Regions from separate parts of the Bradyrhizobium sp. BRP19 genome, predicted to be linked through region 1. Evidence: predicted binding sites of a transcription regulator. Region 1 holds the regulator's gene; the other holds the start of a gene.
What was found. Region 1 encodes LexA, which represses DNA repair genes until DNA is damaged. Its sites were predicted from a motif close to TGTTCNNNNTGTGTTCNG; they were not measured.
Positions count from the first base shown of each region.

Region 1 (5,450 bases):
AAGGACACGTTCAAAATTCCGCTGATCCTCAAGGGTATCGCCACGGCCGAGGATGCGCAGATCGCGCTCGATCACGGCGTCGAGTGGATCTACGTCTCCAACCATGGCGGACGCCAGCTCGACCACGGCCGCGGCGCCATGCACGTGCTGCCGGAGATCGTCGACGCCGTGAAGGGCCGCGCCAGGATCATGGTCGACGGCGGCTTTTGCCGCGGCACCGACATCGTGAAGGCGATTGCGGCGGGCGCCGACCTCGTCGGCATCGGCCGGCTGCAATGCTGGGCGCTGGCGGCAGCCGGCGAAGCCGGCGTCGCGCGGATGCTGGAGTTGCTCGAAGACGAGGTGCTGCGCTGCCTCGGCCTCCTGGGCGCCACCTCATTCGCCGAGCTCGACAAATCCTGCCTGCATCCGGCGGCCGCCACCAACGCGCCCAGCGTGTTCAGCGCGTTCCCGCTGTTCGACCACGAGCCCTATCGTTACTGACGCGCCATACTGAAGTGAAAAGGACGCAATGACATCGCTCTCTCCCGGCAGCGCGGATGCGCTGCTGTTCGACCTCGGGCGCGTTGTGCTCGACATCGACTTCTCCAAGGCGATCGCCTGCTGGGCGGGACATGCCGGCTGCCAGCCCGAGGCCATCATCGCGCGCTATGTGCGCGACGAGGCCTACCGGTTGCACGAGATGGGCAAGATCAGCGATGGGGACTATTTCGCCTCGCTGCGGTCCTCGCTTGGGATCGGCATCTCGGATGCGCAATTCCTGGAAGGCTGGAACGCGATTTTCGCCGGCGAGATGCCTGATATCGCCGAGCTGCTGCCGCGAGCGGCGAAGCAGATGCCGCTCTATGCCTTCTCCAACACCAATCGGCCGCACGTCGACTATTTCTCGAAGGAATATGCCGGTCTGCTCGGCCATTTCCGCGAGCTGTATCTGTCCTCCAGCATCGGCCTGCGCAAACCGGATGCCGAGGCCTTCGACCATGTCGTGGCGGCGATCGGCGTGCCGGCCGAGCGCATCGTGTTCTTCGACGACCTCGCCGAGAACATCGAGGGAGCGCGGGCGCGCGGGTTGACCGCCGTGCATGTCACCTCGCCGCGTGATGTCGGGAACGCATTGAAAGCACTGGGGATCTGAGCCGCGGGAAAGCCCGGAGCGCGCTCACTTGCCGGAACAAAAACTGCTGAAAATGTGGAACCTGATCACTTTGTGCATTTTTATACAGAGTTCCGGGAACGGAATACCACCCTTCGGACTCATGAGTCCGTTGGGACTTCTACATTGGACTGATCGACGTGCTGGGCAAGACCTATCTCACCAAGCAAGCCTCTCTCCTGCTCGAATTCGCCAGAACCACCTCGGATTCTGACCTCTCCGCCAAGCTGATCAGCAAGGCCGCCGACCTAAAATCCCAGGCGGACCCGCTGCCGGACAAGGATCAGGGTCCCAAGCCGCCCGACGTCGCGGACATCAGTCCGGGCGATCCGACGGGGCGTTGAACGATGTTGGCCGTGGCGCTCGTCATTCTCGTCCTTGCCATGGCAATCCTCGTTCCGGTCTGTCTCGCCTTCCGCATCATGCCGTGGCAGAGTTGAGCCGACCTCCTCCACCCCGCGATCACGCAGGATAAATCATCCCGCGTGCTGCTTTGCCTCACGCCTGCACTCGGCTAGAACTCTCGCCGCCCATTGACTGATGTGCTCAGCAGGAGTTCGCTCTTGGCCCTGATGCCGGTTTCTGACGCGCTCGCCGCGGTGTTGGCCGGCGTCGAGCCGCTGGCTGAACAGATGGTTTGCCTCGACGAGGCCTACCATCGTGTGCTCGCCCGCGATGTCGCGGCACGGCGCACGCAGCCGCCGGAGGCAATGTCGGCGATGGACGGCTATGCCGTGCGCTCGGCCGACGCAGCCATCGATTCCAGCCTGACCGTCGTCGGTGAGGTCGCAGCGGGCCGGCCGTTCGCGGGAAGCGTCGGCCCCGGCGAAGCCGTGCGGATCTTCACCGGCGGCGTCGTTCCCGACGGCGCCGATGCCGTCGTGATCCAGGAGGACACGGCTGCCGACGGCAAACATGTCACGATCAAGGAAGCCGCCATTTACGGCCGCCACATCCGCCCTGCAGGCGTCGACTTCCGCGAAGGCGACGTGCTGCTGCGCAAGGGAATCCGCCTCACCGAGCGCGATCTCGCCCTTGCCGCCGGAATGAATCATCCGCATCTCGCCGTCATCCGCCGCCCGAGGGTTGCCGTTCTCGCCACCGGCGACGAGCTCGTGATGCCGGGCACCACGCCTGGTCGCGGCCAGATCGTCTATTCCAACGGCTATGCCCTGCATGCGCTCGCCCGCAGCGAGGGCGCCGAGACCATCGACCTCGGAATTGCCGCCGATACACTGGAGGCGACGTCCGCCGGCATCCGCCGCGCGCGCGAGAGCGGCGCCGACATCCTGATCACGACCGGCGGTGCCTCGGTCGGCGACCACGACCTGGTCCAGCAGGCGCTCAAGGGCGAAGGCATCGCGATGGCGTTCTGGAAGATCGCGATCCGGCCGGGCAAGCCGATGATGCACGGTCGGATAGGCGCGATGCGCGTGATCGGCCTGCCCGGCAATCCCGTGTCGTCCTACGTGTGCGCCTTCCTGTTCATGGTCCCCTTGATTCGCGCCCTGTCGGGCCGTTCAGCGATTCATCATCGGCGCGAGCGCGCCGTGCTGGGCCGCGATCTCGCCGCCAACGACCAGCGCGAGGACTATCTGCGTGCGCGGCTGGAGGAGCGCGACGACGGCACGCGCGTCGCCCTTCCGGTCAGCCATCAGGACTCCTCCCTTCTTGCGAATCTCGCTGCGGCACAGGTACTTCTGGTGCGCGCACCGTTCGCGCCGAAGGCCGAGGCCGGCACGCCTTGCGAGGTGCTCCGGCTGCCCGTCTGAGCCGCCCAGCCACACGCATTCCGCGAGCTTGGCCGCGTTCACCATAAATTAAGCAGTTGCGGAACACATATCGAACATATAGTGTCCGTTCATGATTTGTTTCGAGGATGTAGCGGCTTAGTGCCGGCTTCATCGTGTCGGAATCGAACGACATCAACCGGGGGACTTTGGTCGAGATGTTGACGCGCAAACAATACGAGCTTCTGCGGTTCATCAGCGAACGTCTGAAGGAAAGCGGCGTGCCGCCGTCCTTCGACGAGATGAAGGATGCGCTCGACCTGCGCTCGAAGTCAGGCATCCATCGCCTGATCACTGCGCTCGAGGAGCGCGGCTTCATTCGCCGCCTGCCCAACCGCGCCCGTGCCATCGAGGTGATCAAGCTGCCCGAGCTCCAGGCCGCCGCCGGCAATCGCCGCGGCTTCACCCCGAGCGTGATCGAGGGCAATCTCGGCAAGGTGCGCGCGAGCTCCAGCCCGCCCGCCGACGAGGGCGAACGCCCCGTCGCGGTGCCCGTGATGGGCCGCATCGCCGCCGGCACGCCGATCGAGGCGCTGCAGACCCGCAGCCATACCATCAGCGTGCCGCCGGACATGCTCGGCTCGGGCGAGCACTACGCGCTCGAAGTGCGCGGCGATTCGATGGTCGAGGCCGGCATCCTCGATGGCGACATGGCGCTGATCCAGCGCAACGAGACCGCAAATACCGGTGACATCGTGGTGGCATTGATCGACGACGAGGAGGCCACGCTCAAGCGCTTCCGCCGCCGCGGCGCCTCGATCGCGCTCGAGCCCGCCAATGCCGCCTACGAGGTCCGCATTCTTCCGCCGAACCGCGTGAAGATCCAGGGCAAGCTGATCGGGCTTTACCGGAAGTACTGATACGGGAAACATCAAGCGCCGCGCGCGTTTCGATCGGCATCGGCGATCCAGGATCGGAGCGGATACTTGTCCGCTCCGGCTGGACGGTTTCTCTGGTTCTGCGCCGGCTGTCCGGTCCATCTTCCCGCGCGACATTCCCCCGCGCAGGCGCGCAGCCATTTCTGCTTCGCCGGTAGAGTTGTGCCGGCAGTGCTGATAGCTCCGGCCGAATGCAAGGACGCGAGGTTTGTTCCTATCGAATCCGGGAAAGATAATGTGATCGCGCGCTGCGGACGCGAGCCGCAGATTTGCCCATAACCGAGCAGAGCGTTGTATGCTTCCACTCTGATAGAGGCCTGCGCCTCGAAAGAGACGCGGGTCGCTATCCCAGCATGAGGAGCACCCGATGTGTGACTACAGCCTGCATGCCGTCGCGACGCGCCCCGCCGAAGTCGGCGAGACGATCGTCACGACAACCTTCCGCGGCACCTCGACGCGCGGTTTCGCTTCCGAAGCCGATCCCTCCGTCGCGGTCTGTCTGCTGCCGGGGACGGAGCTCGCTTTCGCCGACAACGTCCGCTACGACAACCGCTGGATCTGGACGCGCACCGTGAACTCTCGCGTCGGCAAGTTCGGCAAGATCGACCCGCACATTCCCGATCGCCATCATGACGCGATCGAATTCCCCGACGGCAAATACGTGCTGGTGACGCAGCTCGTCGAAGGCCAGCGCGCGACCGTGCTGCAATTGCCGGTGACGCAGCCAGCCCCCGAGCGCGAGCACAAGCCGCAGATCGTCGCCGACACGCGGCCCACGATCACGCGCCTGCCGATCGGCTGACGCCCTTCGGCCAACAGGCCGAGCCCGGGATTGAAATTGCCGTCGCCGGCCGAGGCCGGCGAGCCCGGTAAGTTTGTGTTTCAGGACATTCGATCGGCGAGCCCACCGCCGCGCCTCGTCGTCGCACGAAGTTTGGGCCGTGCTGCCCGCATTTTGAACGTCCGCTCCGCAGCCAAATGACCGATGCTGTCGTGGTTTGAGGCGGCGGACACGCTCGATGAAGACCTTCATTCGCGTCGTTGAACTTTGGGTACCCGACCGGACGCGCATGCGGCTGGAATTCGGCGGCGGCCTCTACGACGATGGGCTGTCCGCGTTCAAAGCCGTCAGCGAAGAGCTGCACTTCGGATATGACGAGGGACTTCCCGGCAAGGCCTGGGCCTGTGGCCACCCCGTCATCCTCACGAAATTCGCCAACTCCTATTTCAAGCGGACCGATCAGGCCGCTGCGGCCGGCCTCACCTGCGGCGTGGCGGTGCCGGTGTTCGCGGGCGAATTCCTGCAAGCCGTGCTGGTGCTGTTCTGTGGCGACGACGAGGCGCACGTCGGCGCGATCGAACTCTGGCACAACGATCCTGATCTCTCGCATGAGATGGGGCTCGTCGATGGCTATTACGGCACCGCGGACATGTTCGAATTCAACTCCCGCCACACCAGATTTCCGCGCGGCTTCGGCCTGCCCGGACGCACCTGGAAGGCGGGCCTGCCGCTGATCATCAAGGACTTGCACGACGCCAAGAGTTTCCTGCGCTGGGAGGACGCCGCCAAGGTCGGGATCAATCTCGGCGTCGGCGTGCCCTACCGAACCGGTACCAAACAGACCTGGG
Region 1 covers NZ_JADYVZ010000001.1:210,602-216,051, forward strand. The annotation lists gene I6F36_RS01010 (alpha-hydroxy acid oxidase) at 1-483, shown strand, start outside; gene I6F36_RS01015 (HAD family phosphatase) at 512-1,135, shown strand; gene I6F36_RS01020 (hypothetical protein) at 1,294-1,497, shown strand; gene glp (gephyrin-like molybdotransferase Glp) at 1,717-2,925, shown strand; gene lexA (transcriptional repressor LexA) at 3,102-3,803, shown strand; gene I6F36_RS01035 (hypothetical protein) at 4,189-4,623, shown strand; gene I6F36_RS01040 (GAF domain-containing protein) at 4,841-5,450, shown strand, end outside.

Region 2 (5,450 bases), on a different contig from region 1:
GGCGTGCTGCATGGCCGCGGCGCGGTCGACATGAAAGGCGGCATCGCCTGCTCGGTCGCCGCGGTGCTGGAGCATCTCGCCGCCAACGGCGGCAAGCCGCGCAGCGACGGAAAGGGCTCGATCTCGTTCCTGATCACCGGCGACGAGGAAGACGTCTCGATCAACGGCACCATCAAGCTGCTGAAATGGGTCGCCGAGCGCGGTGAGAAATTCGACCATTGCGTGCTCGGCGAGCCTTCCAACGTCGAGACGCTCGGCGACACCATCAAGATCGGCCGGCGCGGCTCGCAATCCGGCACGCTCGTCGTCGACGGCGTGCAGGGCCACGTCGCCTATCCGCACCGCGCCTCCAATCCGGTGCCTGATATCTCGCGGCTGATCGTCGCGATCTCCGACGAGCCGCTCGACCATGGCAGCGCGCAATTCCAGGCGTCCAATCTCGAATTCGTCTCGGTCGACGTCGGCAACAAGGCCTTCAACGTCATCCCCGGCGAGGCCCGCGCAAGATTCAACATCCGCTACAACGACAACCACACCCAGGCGAGCTTGCGTGAATTGGTGGAGACGCGTCTCGCCAAAGCCTGCGGCAACCGCATCAAGGCCCGCATCGTGTGGGAGCCCTCCAACTCGAACGTGTTCGTGACCAAGCCGGGTCCGTTCACCGATCTCGCGGTCTCCGCGATCGAGGAGGTGACGGGACGCAAGCCCGAGCTGTCGACGTCAGGCGGCACGTCGGATGCGCGGTTTATTTCAAGCTATTGCCCCGTGATCGAGTTCGGCCTGGTCGGGCAGACCATGCACCAGGTCGACGAGCGCGTGCCGGTGGCGGATCTGGAGAGGCTGACGAAAGTGTATCGCGGGATTTTGGCGCGGTATTTTGCTTGAGGCAGTGTTGCCTCCACAAACACGACCGTCATCGCCCGGCTTGACCGGGCGATCCAGTATTCCAGAGACGGCAGTGATTGAGCCGAGAGGCCGCGGCGTACTGGATGCCCCGGTCAAGCCGGGGCATGACACCGAGGTTTGGCGAGAGCGTGCCCGCTCTCTGCGCCGCTCGCCTAATAATCCACCTTCATCAAATACAGCCCCTCGGGCGGGGCGACGATGCCGCAGGCGGCGCGGTTGCGGGCTTTGAGTGCGGCGGAGAGATCGTCGGCGGTCCAGCGGCCCTCGCCGACCCAGACCAGGGATCCCACCATCGAGCGCACCTGGCTGTGCAGGAACGAGCGCGCCGAGGTGATGACGTTGATCTCGCGGCCATCGCGGATCACGTCGAGCTGGTCGAGCGTCTTCTCCGGCGATTTGGCCTGGCACTCGGTGTCGCGAAAGGTGGTGAAATCGTGCTTGCCGAGCAGGCGCTGCGCCGCCGCGTGCATTGCGTCGGCATCGAGCTTGCGCGGCACGCGCCAGGCGTGGCCGACATCGAGCGCGAGATTGGCGCGAGTGTTGACGATGCGATAGCGGTAGTGGCGCTTGACCGCCGAGAAGCGCGCCTCGAAATCGTCGGGCACGATCTCGGCCTCGAGCACCGCGATCGGATGCGGGCGCAGATGCGCGTTGAGCCCGTCGCGAAAACGGCCCGACGGAAACTGCTTGTCGACGTCGACATGGGCGACTTGGCCGCGTGCATGCACGCCGGCATCGGTGCGGCCGGCACCGTGCACGCGCAGATCCGAACCAGTCATCGCCTTCACCGCGGCTTGCAGCGCGCCCTGCACCGATGGCAGCGTGTCCTGCACCTGCCAGCCGAAGAACGGCGCGCCGTCATATTCGATGGTGAGCTTGTAGCGGGGCATCGTGTCCAGTTTCGTCGTCATTGCCCGCCTTGTGCGCTGTTGCGCACTGGGGCGGGCAACCCAGTACTCCGCGGCTTATCCGATTGACCGAGAAGCCTCGGCGTACTGGATACCCCGCCTTCGCGGGGTATGACAGTGTCAGGTGAATTTGGATCCCGCCTTTAACGGCACGCCGCGCAGGAAGTCCGCGGCCTGCATGCGGGCCTTGCCCTCGCGCTGCAGCTCGATGATGCGGATGGCGCCGTCGCCGCAGGCGACGGTAAGCTGATCGTCGAGCATTTCGCCAGGCGCGCCGGCGCCTTGCGCCAACTCGCAACGCAGGATTTTGACGCGGGCATCGTCAAGCTCGCTCCAGGCGCCGGGGAAGGGCGAGAGGCCATGGACGTGGCGCAGCACCGCGCGCGCGGGCCTGGTCCAGTCGATCCGCGCCTCGGCCTTCTCGATCTTGGCGGCGTAGGTGACGCCGTCCGCGCTCTGCGCCTTGAGCTGGAGCCCGCCGCGTTCGAGCGCGGCCATCGCGCGCACCATCAGGTCGGCGCCAAGGCGGGACAGACGATCGTGCAGGTCGAGCGCGGTCATGCCGTCGGTGATCGTGATGCGCTCGGCCATGGCGACGTCGCCGGTATCTAAGCCGACATCCATCTTCATCACCATCACGCCGCTCTCGGCATCGCCGGCCATGATGGCGCGGTTGATCGGCGCGGCGCCGCGCCAGCGCGGCAACAGCGAGGCATGCAGATTGTAGCAGCCGAGTTTTGGCGCATCGAGGATCGCCTGTGGCAGGATCATGCCATAGGCGACGACGACGGCCGCGTCCGCATCGAAGGCGCGGAACTCCGCCAGCGCCTGCTCGGTCTTCAGCGTCTTCGGCGTCAGCACGGGAATGCCCAGCTTTCGCGCGGCCTCCTCGACCGGGGTCGGCTGCAATTGCAGGCCGCGCCGGCCGCCCGGCTTCGGCGCGCGGGTGTAGGCGGCCGCGATCTCGTGGCCATGCGCGACCAGCTCGAGCAGCGTCGGCACGGAGAAATCGGGCGTGCCCATGAAGATGAGGCGGAGGGGCATGTGACGAGACAATCCTTGAAACGAGCAAGGTACTCGTCATGGCCGGGCTTGTCCCGGCCATCCACGTTCGTCCTGCTCGCGGCGGCAAAGAACGTGGATGCCCGGGACAAGCCCGGGCATGACGGCGGAGGAATTATCACTCCGCCGCGCGCTTGGCGGCTTTCTCGAACTTCTTCATGACGCGGTCGCGCTTGAGCTTCGACAGATAGTCGACGAACAGCACGCCGTTGAGATGGTCGATCTCGTGCTGGATGCAGGTGGCGTAGAGGCCTTCGGCATCCTCCTCGTGCACCTTACCGTCGAGATCGGTGAAGCGCACGCGCACCTTCGCGGGCCGCTCGACCTCCTCGTAATATTCCGGGATCGAGAGGCAGCCTTCCTCGTAGACCGACAGTTCCTCGGACGAGGCGATGATCTCGGGATTGATGAAGACGCGCGGCAGCGGCTTGGTCTCGCCGTTCTCGTCGCGTTTGGCGAGGTCCATCGTGATCAGACGCAAGGGCTGCGCGACCTGGATCGCCGCCAGCCCGATGCCGGGCGCGTCGTACATGGTCTCGAACATGTCGTCGGCAAGCTTGCGGATCTCCGCCGTGACCTTCTCGATCGGCTTGGAGACCAGGCGCAGCTGCTTGTCGGGCAGGATGATGATTTCTCTGAGGGCCATGGCCGCGATTTAAGCCGCGCGCCGGATGCGGTCAATGCGGCCCGGAACCCGTTAACCCCTCGCTAACCATAAAACTTCACCTTTCATTAACCATGAAAATTAGGGGCCGGTTAACCCAGAATGTTCCCTCTTCGTTCGCGAGAGCGCAGCGAATCGGCTACAAGGCGGCATGAACGAGATCATTGTCATGCTGGGCGACTGGCCGGTGCGCATCGTCGATGCGCTGATCGGCTTCGGTGCGCTCGTCCTCATCCTGCTGGTTGTGATTGCGGTCGTGATCGCGCGCTCGGGGCGGCGTGGCGCGGAACTCGCCATGGCGAACGCGATCCGGGCCGACGAGCTCGAGGAGCGGCTCGCCCAGGTGCTGCACGCCCAGAGCGAGGCCTCGGGGCGGGTCGACGCCATGACCCAGGCGCTGGCGGGACGCCAGGCCGAGATGGCGCGCGCGGTCAACGAGCGGCTTGATTCGGTGACGCATCGAGTCGGCCAGTCCATGGAACATTCGACCCGCAACACCATGGAGAGCCTGCGCGCGCTGCATGAACGGCTCGGCATCATCGACAACGCGCACAAGAACCTCACCGACCTCACCACGCAGGTGACCACTCTGCGCGACGTACTCGCCAACAAGCAGTCGCGCGGCGCCTTCGGCCAGGCGCGGATGGAGGCAATCGTCCAGGACGGTCTGCCCAAGGGCTCCTACGAGTTCCAGTTCACGCTCTCGACCGGAAAACGGCCGGACTGCGTCGTGTTCCTGCCCGACCAGCGCCCGCTGTGCATCGATGCGAAGTTTCCGCTGGAGGCGATGACGGCGCTGCACGACGCCCGCACCGACGAGGAGCGGCGCGTTGCCACGCAGCGGCTGCGCGGCGACGTGATGAAGCATGTCAGCGACATCGCGGAAAAATACCTCGTCACCGGCGAGACCCAGGAGATGGCGCTGATGTTCGTGCCGTCGGAATCGGTCTATGCCGAGATCCATGACGGCTTCGACGACGTGATCCAGAAGGCCTATCGCGCCCGCGTCGTGCTGGTGTCGCCGTCGCTGCTGATGCTCGCGATCCAGGTGATGCAGCAGATCATGAAAGACGCGCGCATGCGCGACGCCGCCGACCAGATCCGCACCGAGGTGATCAAGCTCGGCGACGATTTGGGGCGCCTGCGCGACCGCGTGCTCAAGCTGCAAAAGCATTTTGCCGACGTGAACGAGGACGTCCGCCAGGTGCTGATCTCCGCCGACAAGATCGAAAAGCGCGCAGGGCGAATCGAGGAGCTCGATTTCAGCAAGAGCGATGCGCCGGAGGCGCCGCGCCTGGTGGCGACGGGAGCGGCAGAGCTGTTTCCGCGCAAGCTCCAGGCGGGGGAGTGAGACTAGGGCACACTGTCGTGCCCCGCGAAGGCGGGGCATCCAGTATTCCGCAGCCCGAGTGGTTGAACCGAGACGCCGCGGAGTACTGGATCGTCCGCCTTCGCGGACGATGACACCGAGCGTGTTGGAAGCTCTCCCGTCTCACCAGCTACCGCGAGGGTCTTTTCCCCCAGAATCTGCTAACACGCCCCCCATGACCGCACCCGACGCGACCTCCCCCGCCGCGACTTCCACCGCCTCGCCCTCCTGGCGCGACAGCCTTGCTGTTTACCTGCAGCCGCGGGTGCTGATCGTGCTGTTTCTCGGCTTCTCCTCGGGGCTGCCGCTGGCACTGTCGGGATCGACGCTGCTGGTGTGGATGGCCGAAGCCGGGGTCGATCTTGGAACGATCGGGCTGTTTGCGCTGGTTGGAACGCCATACACGCTCAAGTTCCTGTGGGCGCCGCTGGTCGATGCGCTGCATGTGCCGTTGTTCACGCAGGCCTTCGGACGTCGCCGCGGGTGGCTGGTGTTTGCGCAGCTGCTGCTGATCGGCGCGATTCTGCTGTTGGCGCTGACC
Region 2 covers NZ_JADYVZ010000011.1:214,962-220,411, reverse strand. The annotation lists gene dapE (succinyl-diaminopimelate desuccinylase) at 1-885, shown strand, start outside; gene truA (tRNA pseudouridine(38-40) synthase TruA) at 1,059-1,796, opposite strand; gene fmt (methionyl-tRNA formyltransferase) at 1,935-2,858, opposite strand; gene def (peptide deformylase) at 2,995-3,522, opposite strand; gene I6F36_RS28075 (DNA recombination protein RmuC) at 3,692-4,891, shown strand; gene I6F36_RS28070 (MFS transporter) at 5,085-5,450, shown strand, end outside.
Region 2: the regulator LexA is predicted to act here: its motif matches at 3,644-3,661, upstream of I6F36_RS28075 (DNA recombination protein RmuC).